4 regions of the Colwellia sp. BRX10-4 genome follow, and region 1 is predicted to be linked to each of the others. Evidence: predicted binding sites of a transcription regulator. Region 1 holds the regulator's gene; each other region holds the start of a gene.
The links. Region 1 encodes sigma-54, which starts transcription at its own class of promoters, with help from an activator protein. Its sites were predicted from a motif close to GTTGGCACGNNNNTNGNNT; they were not measured.
Positions count from the first base shown of each region.

Region 2: a site for sigma-54 is predicted at 1,466-1,484, ahead of H4J67_RS11015 (P-II family nitrogen regulator). Genes of this name have one in related genera too.
Region 3: a site for sigma-54 is predicted at 1,379-1,397, ahead of H4J67_RS10140 (P-II family nitrogen regulator). Genes of this name have one in related genera too.
Region 4: a site for sigma-54 is predicted at 1,813-1,831, ahead of H4J67_RS09070 (DUF4097 family beta strand repeat-containing protein). Genes of this name have one in related genera too.

Region 1 covers NZ_JACGVZ010000001.1:23,418-26,625, forward strand. Annotated here, with positions in the region: gene rapZ (RNase adapter RapZ) at 1-246, opposite strand, end outside; gene ptsN (PTS IIA-like nitrogen regulatory protein PtsN) at 278-733, opposite strand; gene hpf (ribosome hibernation-promoting factor, HPF/YfiA family) at 779-1,066, opposite strand; gene H4J67_RS00140 (RNA polymerase factor sigma-54) at 1,090-2,598, opposite strand; gene lptB (LPS export ABC transporter ATP-binding protein) at 2,678-3,208, opposite strand, start outside.
Region 2 covers NZ_JACGVZ010000012.1:25,416-28,623, reverse strand. Annotated here, with positions in the region: gene H4J67_RS11020 (ammonium transporter) at 1-1,054, opposite strand, end outside; gene H4J67_RS11015 (P-II family nitrogen regulator) at 1,077-1,415, opposite strand; gene H4J67_RS11010 (phosphoribosylaminoimidazolesuccinocarboxamide synthase) at 1,745-2,848, opposite strand; gene rplT (50S ribosomal protein L20) at 3,124-3,208, opposite strand, start outside.
Region 3 covers NZ_JACGVZ010000010.1:101,261-104,468, reverse strand. Annotated here, with positions in the region: gene H4J67_RS10145 (ammonium transporter) at 1-995, opposite strand, end outside; gene H4J67_RS10140 (P-II family nitrogen regulator) at 1,006-1,344, opposite strand; gene H4J67_RS20290 (CHASE domain-containing protein) at 2,333-3,208, shown strand, end outside.
Region 4 covers NZ_JACGVZ010000009.1:8,448-11,655, reverse strand. Annotated here, with positions in the region: gene H4J67_RS09075 (EAL domain-containing protein) at 1-1,695, shown strand, start outside; gene H4J67_RS09070 (DUF4097 family beta strand repeat-containing protein) at 1,874-2,218, shown strand; gene H4J67_RS09065 (hypothetical protein) at 2,446-2,646, opposite strand; gene fadJ (fatty acid oxidation complex subunit alpha FadJ) at 2,817-3,208, opposite strand, start outside.

The sequences.
Region 1 (3,208 bases):
GATATCGAGTTTTACCGTTTTTGGCAGATAATCTAATATCTCTGAAACATCATTAGGGTCATTGGGTAAGTTACGTACATCTAAACTAACCGCTACTTTGTCGTAATCATTAATAACGGTATGTGCTAATGCAGGCAATAAATTTACCGGAATATTATCGACACAGTAGTAGCCTAAATCTTCGAGTACACGTAAGGCGACACTTTTACCTGACCCTGAGCGACCACTGACTATCAAGAGTTTCATTTGAGTTTTCCTGGGTTATTATTAGATTTTATTAACGTTGAGCATGCTTTATTATAGTAAAAAGCTCTTGCGAATCTTTGCATTTTCTTATTTGCTTTGCGAATTGTTTAGTACTAAATATTTGCGCAATACTTTGTAAGGTATCTAAATGTTGTTGGCAGTTTTCTTCGGGTACAAATAACGCAATAATAATATCGACAGCACGGTTGTCTATCGCATCAAATTCAACGGCTTGTTCACTGGTCAGCAATACAGCAATAACTTGTGACGTGTTAGTTAATCGACCATGAGGAATCGCAATGCCATTTCCTATACCGGTAGATCCAACTTTTTCACGCGCCATTAAGCTTTCGAATAATTGATGAGTATCAATATTGTCGAATTTTTTTGCCGCAGTTGTGCTAATTATTTCAAGGAGTTTTTTTTTGCTTGTACCCTTAATTGCACACAGGGTGCAATCAAGGGTAAGGATATCTTGCAACTTCATTATACTACTTAGATTCTTTGGTGAGTGAACAGGCGATAAACAGCATTAATGCTGATTCGTTTTACCTTTGTACTTTAATATTTGCCGGTCAAGCTTAACAACAAGACTATCAATAGAGGCATACATGTCAGCATTTTCAGCTTTTGCATGTAAATCAGAGCCACTAACGTGAACAGTCGCTTCAGCAATTTGATTTGATTTTTCAACGGTGAGAACAACATGTACATTATTGATATGATCAAAATGTCGGCTTAATTTTGTCATCTTAGTCGTGACGTTTTCTCGTAAAGCTTCGGTAATGTCAACATGGTGGCCAGAAAGATTAATTTGCATAAGCTTAATTCCTCATCTTTTCGTTAAAGTAAACTTTTTCGTTGGTTAGAAGGTGGAATAGAAAGTGACTCTCGATATTTTGCTATGGTACGTCGAGCTACATTTATCCCTTGGTCGGCTAATAAATCAGCCATTTTACTATCACTAAGTGGTTTTGCTGGGATTTCGGCGGCAACAAATTTTTTGATTAGTGCACGAATAGCTGTTGATGAGCATTCGCCACCGCTTTCGGTGCCAACATGGCTTGAGAAGAAAAACTTCAGTTCGAAAATTCCACGTGGCGTATGCATGTACTTTTGTGTTGTCACTCGTGAAATGGTTGATTCATGCATATCGACAGCTTCGGCAATATCATTTAAAACCATTGGACGCATGGCTTCATTACCATGTTCAAAAAAGCCAATTTGACGTTGCACAATACAGTTTGACACTTTTAATAAAGTATCATTACGGCTTTCTAAGCTTTTAATAAACCATTTAGCTTCTTGTAAATTTGAGCGAATAAATTGTGTGTCCGCTGTCGACTTCATCGAACGTGACATCGAAGCATATTGCTGATTCACCGAAAGTTTTGGCGCAGTATCAGGGTTTAATTCGACCACCCAACGGCCATTTTTCTTTTCAACAGACACATCAGGAATAACGTACTGGTCGTCACTCTTCATCACACTATCGCCGGGTCTAGGGTCAAGTGATTGAATAAGACGTACCACTTCGCGCAGTTGGTCTTCTTTCAGTCGAGTTTTACGCATTAATGTACGATAGTCTCGGCTACCCAGCAGATTAATATGGTCACGCAAAACTAACTTACTTTCTGCTAGCCAAGGTGTAGCTGGGTCAAATTGATTAAGTTGAATGATTAAACATTCTGAAATTGAACGAGCAGCGACGCCGACAGGATCAAAGAGGTTAATACGTTTTAGTACCACCTCTATTTCATCAAGCTCTACTCCTTCAATGGCAACACTTTCTAAAATGTCTTCACTAGATACCGTTAAGTAACCGGCGTCATCAACCGCATCAATAATTGCTGTCGCTATAGTGCGGTCTGTTTCGGTAAAAGGGCTTAATTCCATTTGCCAGCGCAAATGATCTTGAATAGAGTCTTGGGTCTCGCCTTGGTAAGTATAATCTTCTGAAGAGGGGCCTGAACTTGAACTTGCTGCACCAGCTGTGTAGTTATCATCCCAAGTGGTATCCATGTTTAATTCTTCAGGGATATCGTTTTTGTCCATGGCTTCAGTAGTGGTGATTTCATCAATGGTAGGCGTAGCGTCTTCGCTACCATCAGAAGCCGGGGCTTCTTTAACATCACCAGTACCGGCAGTGTGAGCTTCTTCAAGGTTGTCAGTACTTTTATCTTCGGGATTATTTGAAGACTCATCCATTTCTAATAATGGATTGCTTTCTAAGGCTTCTTGAATTTCTTGTTGAAGCTCTAACGTAGACAGTTGCAGCAATTTGATTGCTTGCTGCAATTGTGGCGTCATGGTTAATTGTTGTCCTATGCGGAGTTGTAGAGTAGGGCGCATTTAGGTCATTAACTTCCTATTATTTTTAATGGGATATTTTCGTTTTTTTCATACGAAGATATTATTCACTTACTGACTACTATAGCGTGAATTGTTCACCAAGGTATACATCTCTTACATGTTGATTTGCAAGAATTTGATCTGCAGTACCTTCTGCAATAAGTTCACCATGACTAACAATATACGCATGTTCACATACATCGAGAGTTTCACGTACATTGTGATCAGTGATCAACACACCAATGCCACGTTCTTTTAAGTGTAGAATAATTTTTTTAATATCACCTACTGAAATTGGGTCAACACCAGCAAAAGGTTCATCTAATAAAATAAATTTTGGTTCAGCAGCTAAAGCGCGGGCAATTTCTACTCGGCGGCGTTCACCACCCGATAAGCTCATGCCTAAATTATCTTTGATATGACCTATGTTGAATTCTTCAACAAGATGTTCTAATTTTTCTTCACGTTCAGCATCTGATAATTCTTTTCGTGTTTGTAAAATAGCCATAATATTATCGTAAACACTGAGTTTTCGAAAAATAGAGGCTTCTTGTGGTAAATATCCGATGCCTTTTCTAGCACGCTCATGCATAGGCGCTAACGTCAGGTT
Region 2 (3,208 bases), on a different contig from region 1:
CACCCGCTAATAAAGTGCCTAAAATACCCCCAACACCATGCACGGGAAAGACATCTAAAGAATCGTCAATTTTTAACTTTTGTTTAATATAGACCGTTGAATAAAAACAAATAAAACCCGCAGAAATCCCTATAACGAGCGCGCCACCTGGGCCAACAAAACCGGATGCAGGTGTTATTGTCCCTAAGCCGGCAACCATGCCCGTTACAGCGCCTAAGACACTCGCTTTACCAAATTTTTTCCATTCAATAGCAGCCCAAGTCAGTGCACCTGCTGAAGCGGATAAATGCGTGACTAACATGGCCATTGCTGCGTCACCATTGGCGGCTAAGGCACTACCACCATTAAAACCAAACCAACCGACCCAAAGCAAACCTGCTCCCGTAATAGTCATGGTTAAGTTATGTGGCAACATAGGCGTTCGAGGGAAACCATATCGAGGGCCTAAAACAACAGCAGCAACCAATGCAGCAACACCACAGGTAATATGCACCACAATACCACCGGCAAAATCATAAATGCCCATTTGGCCTAACCAACCCCCGCCCCAAACCCAATGAGTTACCGGAGCATAAACCGCTAGCAACCATAAGCCACTAAAGATTAAGACTGCAGAAAACTTCATTCTTTCTGCATAAGCGCCAATAATAAGTGCTGGAGTAATAACCGCAAACGTCATTTGAAATAAAGCAAACAAGCTTTCTGGAATATCACCAACAAGGGTTTCTTTGGTTATTCCCATCATAAGTACTTTGCTAAAATCACCTATCCACGCATTACCTTCACCAAAGGCTAAGCTATAACCGACCACAAACCAAAGTATCGAAGAAAGAGCAGCAATTGAAAAACACTGCATAAGAATAGAAAGAATATTTTTACGTCGAACTAATCCACCGTAAAATAAAGCGAGTCCGGGTAAGGTCATCATTAGGACTAGAGCCGTAGATGTGAGGATCCACGCCGTATTCGCGCCGTTCAATTCGTCATTGCTGGCAAAACTCGGCAAGGCGACCACGGACAAAAGTAAAACAAAAAGTGTTAATACTTTATTCATCGTTACGCTTGAGTGTAACCGTTTAAATAGCTTCATTATCTGTTTCACCTGTTCTGATCCTAACAATACGTTCGATGTTAGTGACAAATATCTTACCGTCACCTATTTTTCCTGTTTGCGCTGTTTCTAGAATAGTGTCGATAACACGCTCAACCATTTCATCCTTAACAGCGAGCTCAAGTTTCATTTTTGGTAAAAAATCGACAACATATTCGGCACCACGATAAAGTTCGGTATGACCTTTTTGACGCCCAAAACCATTAACTTCGCTTAACGTTAATCCTTCTAGGCCTATCTCGCTGAGTGCTTCACGAACATCATCGAGTTTAAAAGGTTTGATTATTGCGGTTATCAACTTCATTTGTTCACCTTTAGTGCATATTATTTAAGATTGTTTATATAAATTTATTCAAGCACCATTTGTGCCCAAAGAGACAATCAATTAAAAAACATGAAGTTAAAAAACAATAATGAATATCACATCGCTCAAATGCACCAAGATATTGCACAAAAGCACAACCCAAACACCACATTGGTGCGCAAATTACGACCATTAGTCAGGTTTTATATTTTAAACAAGGTGTAAAGGGCAAAATTAAAGGGTTAGTATTAGCAAAGGTTAGAGATGATAAATAGCGCACAAAAAAAAACCCTACGGGTGTAGGGCTTTTAAGCAGAGACAATAACAACTTAATCGATTAGCTGATACTGCTCGCGTAAAATATCAATAATTTCAGCTTTAGGGTTAGCAGTCAAAACAATTTTTTGACCGGTAATTTTCTCAGCGATCGCTGTGTATGTTTGCGATACATCCATTAACACGGATGCCGGTAACTCATTGTTACGAGCTAAAGCTAAGCGCTCGTCCATGCGATTTTTATTTAATAAAATATCAGCATCAGGGAAATGTGCTAAAAGTAATTGGCGGAAACCTTCTTTCGAGTTTTCAACCACTTTACCGGCACGATATTGCTCGCCATCCCAAATACGTGAAGAATCAGGCGTACCCACTTCGTCCATATAAATTAACTTGTCGTTGCCCGCTTTATCTTTTACATAGCCAAATTCAAATTTAGTATCTACAAAGATTTGATCAAGCTTTGCCAACGCATCAGAAATAACGTCAAAACCTTCCGTTAATAATTTTTCGTATAAAGTAATATCATCAGGCGTCTTAAAATTAAAGGCTTCAAAATTATCTTCAATATTTTTGCGAGTAATATTAACATCATCAATCGCAGGAACGTCCGGAATGCCTTCTAAAATACCTTTTGTTGAAGGTGTTTGTAGAAGTTCAGGTAGCTTTGAATCTTTCAATAATCCTTCAGCTAATTCGATACCACAAAATTCACGTTCACCTTTTACGTATGAACGCCACATAGAACCAGTAATATACTGACGACAGATAGCTTCAATCATTACAGGTTTAGCTTTTTGTACGATCCAAACAAACGGATGTGGAATATCAAGAATATGACTATCGGCTAGACCTTGATCTTTAAATAATTTAAACCAATGATTTGATATAGCATTCAGTGATGCACCTTTTCCAGGTACACCTTGCATACCACCTTCGCCTTGCCAAATACATTCAAAAGCAGAAATACGATCACTAATAACCATAATGGCTAAAGGTGTGTCGTCGGCAACATCATAGCCTTTCTCTTGAATTAGTCGCTTACTATCCGCGTCGGTTAACCAATAAACACTGCGCACTTTACCGCTGTGAACTGGTGCATCGGTACGAATAGGTAAATCATTATTTACCGCTAAAATTTGATCTGCAAGACTCATCGGTTTAAACCTTAATTATCAAGTTAATATTAATTGTAGCGAATAATATCTTTGCGCGTTATCCCAAAAGATAAAATAGTATTCGGTATAATTAATAAAAACATTTTAATACATTATAACCAAGGTGTTTAGTTTAATTTCCAAAGTAAAGAACGGAGCTAATAACTATTAGTAAGTACTTTAAAACGCAGAAAGTGAGCTAAAGAACAAGTTAGTATGATTAAAAAAAGAAAAGGACGCCTAATGGCGTCCTTATCTCAAAGCTTTTTCAAGTTCTATGCAGCTAAAGCAGCTTTCGCTTTTTCAACTAAGAATGTGAATGTTGCTTTGTCGTATACTGCAATATCAGCTAGGATCTTA
Region 3 (3,208 bases), on a different contig from region 1:
TTCAGTTTATCTAAACCAACCACTGACAAGACAACGATGATACCAGCGACCATACCAAACAAGGTTGCTTGCAATGCTGTGGGTGTTGAAGGCTCAGCAGTAATAGCGACTAATCCCGCTAATGCTCCGTTTAATGTCATGGTTAAATCTGCTTTTTTAAATAGTAATTTAGCAAAAATTAACGCGGCGATAGCGCCACCAGCGGCCGCTGCATTGGTATTTAAAAAGACCATAGCAACTGAATGTGAACTGTTGATATCAGCAAGCTTTAAAACTGAACCACCGTTAAAGCCAAACCAACCCATCCATAAAATAAACGTGCCTAATGTCGCCATAGGTAAGTTAGCACCTGGAATGGCATTAATACGACCATCTGCTCCATATTTACCCTTACGTGCGCCAAGTAGCAAGACACCGGCTAATGCTGCTGATGCACCTGCCATGTGGACAATACCCGAGCCAGCAAAATCAGAAAAACCTAAGTCACCTAGGGTGTACAAACCAAAGACAGCATTACCGCCCCAAGTCCAGCTACCTTCTAGTGGATAAATAACGGCGGTTAACACAACGGTAAAAATAAGGAATGCCCATAATTTCATGCGTTCAGCGACGGCACCAGAAACAATCGACATCGCTGTTGCAACAAAGACCACTTGAAAGAAGAAGTCAGACGCTTTGGAGTATATAGCTCCGCCATTAAAACCATCTTCACGGCCAGAAAATTCTTTTAATACCGCATCAGCATCGACTGTTTCGATGCCAGATAAGAAGAAACCACCACCGTACATAATTTCGTAACCGCAGGCCAAATACATCATGCAAGCAATAGCATAAAGCGCGACGTTTTTAGTCAAAATTTCTGTAGTATTTTTTGCACGCACTAAACCGGCTTCTAACATAGAGAAACCCGCGGCCATCCACATAACAAGAGCACCACATATCAAGAAATAGAAAGTGTCCATTGCGTATTGTAATTGAAAAATATTTTGTTCCATGATTTACCCCTTAAATAGCTTCAACATCTTGCTCACCAGTACGAATACGTACAGCTTGCTGTAAGTCATAGACAAATATTTTACCATCGCCAATTTTACCTGTGTGCGCCGACTCGGTAATTGCTTTGACTAAGCGTTCAACAACATCATCATTGACAGCAATTTCAAGTTTCACTTTCGGTAAAAAGTCCACTTGATACTCAGCACCACGATACAGTTCGGTATGACCTTTTTGTCGTCCAAAACCTTTTACCTCACTGACAGTTAATCCTTCAACACCTATTTCAGAAATTGCTTCTCTGACATCATCCAGTTTGAAAGGTTTTATTATTGCGTTAACCATTTTCATTATGTTTAGCCTTATTTATGATTTGTACATAACAATACAAATGTTATGCCAAAGACTAAAATACTTATTATTCATAAGGTTAAAATAAACAATTAAAAAAATGCTGTTAACAAGCACTTTATTGGTGCATGAAATTTTATCAATGACAGTAATTGGTGCATGATTTAATGATCACCGCCACTTAAGTTGAGAATTCACGGCAACTTGAGAATTAATTTTGGAATTTTGTTTATGCTCCATGTTAAAATTTATATCGACAGATAAAAAATGACGCTAATTACACTGGATACATACTTCTAGATAGGCCCATATGTGGGTTCGAGTTTATTTCTAAATTTTTTCCTGCATAGTTAAACTCTGCAAATATGTGTTTATTAAATAATGATAAAGATAAAGATAAATTAAGAGTTAATCTAAGAAGCTGAGTCATTAAATAAAAATAGCTTTAAACGCGCAATTCACATCTGTTTTTGGCACTTTGGAGATAGTAGACTTGATAAATATCACTAATGACTATGGTAACTTTGTGGCATTAGTGAACCTTTGATAATTACTTTCACCAGCATAATGATGTTCTACTGCTAAGACTTTCTTAATGCACATTGTGGAAGCTACAACACCGCTATAGCTGCTGCTTGCTGCCTGCTCATTGTTGTCCTTGTAAATTCATCTTGCAACGCTAATTTTTGCCATATTGAAGATGTTAGCATTTGATAATTTATACTGAAGATAGTTGTATGTTTTGGTTGAGGCGGACATGGACGAAAAATCAAATTATGCTAGCGGTTTTCTGATGGCCGGCGTTCTTCATAGATGGAATACCTTTTTATTGATGATAACCAATTAAATTTACCATTTCAGTAATTAGGATGGAATATCAATTACAAGTAAACTAATATCAAATTACTCGACACTGCATACCCCTCATATTATTTCGAAGAGAAAGGATATCAGGCGCATACAAGTCTCTCACAAAGGAACGTTACATTTGATTGCAAGCTTTAAAATATATTCAAAATCATTTTTTTTATCATTGCTTATATTAATCAGCAGCTTAACAATTACCTATATAGCATTCTATTCTACTCAGGCTGCTACTGAGAAAAATGTTCAAATTTATTTCGATTTCCGAGTGAGAGAGGCCATTAAGCGTATTGAAAATCGAGTAGCGTTTTATAAAGAATCACTACGCGGAATCGGGGGCTTATTCAAGGCATCAACGAGTGTCTCACGTGATCAATTCAAACGTTACACTTCTTCACTTAATCTGGAGGAACATTTTCCGGGAATACAGGGAGTTGGCTTTTCTATTTTGATCCCATCGGTATCAAAAAATAATCATATAGATACAATCCGCAGAGAAGGGTTCCCAGACTATTCAATCTACCCTGAAGGTAAGCGTGAGGTTTACTCATCAATCATTTATCTTGAACCTTTTTCAGATCGTAATTTGTGGGCGTTTGGATATGATATGTTCTCTGAAGAAGTGCGTAAGAGAGCTATGCAAAATGCTATTGATAATGACAAAATATCACTGTCTGGTAAAGTTAGATTAGTTCAAGAATCTGGAACGAATGAACAGGCTGGGTTTTTAATGTACCTACCGATTTACGAAAGGGATAAGCCTCATACATTAATTACTGAACGTCGGGAGAACATTGTTGGTTGGGTATATTCAGTTTTTCGAATGAATGATTTTATGAAAGGTGTCCATGGGGAGTATGCTAACGACCTCGATCTCGATATTTTTGATGGTGATGCCATATCATACGAAACACTAATGTTTGATTCTAATGAGTCGTTATCATTGGGAGAACCCTTGGATTCTGAAGGATATAAAATTTATCCTATAACTGTAGTCGAT
Region 4 (3,208 bases), on a different contig from region 1:
AAAGCTGACGAACGTTTAAAGTTATTTGCCAAGTGTATTGAAAATATTTCTGATGCGGTTGTTATATACGATCGTGCTTTTAATATTGTTGATGTCAATAAATCTTACCAACGCATCACCCAAAAAACGCGTAAAGAGATGCTTGGTATAACGTTAGATTTTGCCCAATACCCAAAAAGTTTCACCAAAGATGTAAAAAAGCACTTAATAACCAAAGGAAGTTGGCACGATGAAATCGAAAGTAAACGTGATAATGGCGAAGAGTATTTAACCGACCTAAATATCGATGTGATACTTGATGAGAATAAAAGTATTTCTCATTTTGTTGGTGTGTTTTCTGATATAACTAAACGCAAAGAAACTGAAGCAGAACTGCGAAAACTCGCCAATAGTGATACCTTAACAGGCCTTCCTAATCGTTCATATTTTCAAGCTAATTTAACTCTGCTAGTTAATAAAAAAGCCCCTCATGCTCTACTGGTTTTTGATTTAGATAATTTTAAAAAGATTAATGACTCTATGGGACACGAAGTAGGAGACGTACTTCTATGCCAAGTAGCAAAGAGAATGCAAGCTGTTGGCAGAAAGCAAGATACGGTTTACCGCTTAGGTGGTGACGAATTTAGTATTATTATTGAAAACACCAACGATATCCATACAATCACCAGTATTGCTAAAGATGTGCTAACGACCATTGCCCAGCCACTGAAACTGAGAAATCAAGAAGTGGTTCTTTTTAGTAGCTTAGGTATTGTACTTTATCCTGAAGATGGTATATCACCACAAGAGCTTCTTAAAAACGCAGATACGGCCATGTACCATGCTAAAAATAATGGTGGTAATAAGTATCAGTTCTTTAGTGACTCGATGAACAAAGCTGCTGTTAAGCGTTTACAAGTAGAAAGCTTAATACGCCATGGTTTAAAAGAAGATTCCTTCTCAGTCTTCTATCAACCTAAGATTGAAATTTCTACCGGTAAAGTGGCCGGTATGGAAGCCTTAGTGCGTTTCGAAACCCCTAAAAAAGGCATCATTAGCCCAATAACTTTTATCCCTATTTCGGAAGAAACAGGCCAAATAATTGACATTGGCGAAGTGGTTTTAAGAAAGTCATGTTTTGCAACTAAAAAATGGGTTGATGCCGGGCTATTTAGTGGTCGGGTAGCGGTCAATTTATCAGCGGTGCAATTTACCCAGCCTAATTTGGTTGGCATGATTGCTGACATTCTCAAAGAAAGTCAATTACCGGCTAAGTACCTTGAATTAGAAATAACGGAAGGTACGGTAATGGACTCACCCCAAAAAGCCATTGATATTATGTTGCAAATTCGAGCTATGGGTATTCACTTGTCGTTAGATGATTTTGGTACTGGCTACTCATCGCTCGCTTATTTAAAGAAGTTTCCGCTTAATACCTTAAAAATAGATAAAGCTTTTGTTGATGATATTGAAGAGTCTGAGCAAGGACGTAACATGGTTGCTACTATAGTGACAATTGCGCACAACTTAGGCATGCAAGTAGTCGCAGAGGGAGTTGAGACCAATCAACAGCTCAACTTCCTCTCTGGTTTACGCTGTGAGCAATTACAGGGGTATTTATATAGTAAACCCTTACCAGAAAATCACTTTCAGAAATATCTCCTCTCGCACCAAATAACTAACAAATCGACTGATTTTGGCAAAACGTCACGTTAATGTCACTTTGTAAATAAAGTGACTAAACAACGGCACTACCTTTGACAAAGTTTTGACAAAAATACGATCACACTACCCCCCCCCCTTTAAAAGCCTTATTAAGTAAGGCTCTTAATTCTTGGCACACTCTATGCTTTAACATTCATGAAATTAATAAAAACTAATGAAGGAAATATGAATGCTTAGCTCACTTATTTTATCAATGACAATGTCAGTTTCACCATTACCTGTTATAGAAACCAACTCATTAAATATGATTGAAACAGGGCGTAACCTTAATGGTGTTCGCATCAATAATTCAACATCAGATGTTGAATTAACAGGTCGTAATCTTAATGGTGTTCGCATCAATAATTCAAAATCGGATGTTGAATTAACAGGTCGTAATCTTAATGGTGTTCGCATCAATAATTCAAAATCGGATGTTGAATTAACAGGTCGTAATCTTAATGGTGTTCGCATCAATGATTCAAGATCTGATGTGGAATTAACAGGTCGTAATCTAAATGGCGTTCGTATCTAGGGGTCCAAGATGATCAACTTATTTAAAGCTCTATTTGTAACAACTAAAGCAAACCCTATTGCTGCTAGCATTGAAATTAAAGAAATGCCAGCCAGTAAGTGGTGGAAGTAATAATCATTGAACCACTATTATCAATGGTTAGTTTGAAGAAAGGCACTGTTTGCTACAAGGAATGTAGCTGTCTTATTTTATCTAGAGTGATAAAGAAAAATTAATTTTAAAAACTTCTAAGCTTTTAAAATTAGTGTATTAAAGCCAAACATCTTATTCATTTCCATTCGTTTCTTCATACAGAACATTGGCCAAATGAAAGGCCCAAAAACTAATCCTGCACAGGCCCAACGTTTCAAACCTAAACCACTTCGTAATGCCTGGCAGTAAAAGAACATCGAACAAACAACACTGACAACCGCTAAAAATAACAACATAATATTTACCGCTAAACTGACTAAAAGAATGGCTAAAACTTTATAAGCAAAATATAACTAATTTAGAGTATTTATTCAACTTATTTTTAAAGGGTAAAAAGCATAAAAAAAGAGGCATTAAATGGCCTCTTTTTCGTTAAATTGCCACCGAGGTGGCATAACATTGCCTGTTACTGATAATATTTATTACCGGTTTCAGCCATGGTAATTAATGCCTGACAAGGCTTGAATCGTTCGCCTAGTTCAGTGCTCCACAGGTTCAACTTATTAACAATTACCTCTGCACCTAACGTATCGATATAATGGAATGGTCCACCTAAAAATGGTGGGAATCCGATACCGAAGATAGCGCCGATATCACCGTCTCTAGCATTACGAATAATACCTTCATCTAAACACCTAGCAGCTTCATTCAACATCATAAAAACACAGCGCTGGACAAGTTCATCATTTGTTTTTTGATCTTTAATGATGATGTTTAATAATGGATAGACAGATTCATCAACAAGTTTTTTGGTGACTTTTTTACCATTTTTATCTTTATAGAGGTAAAAGCCTTTCT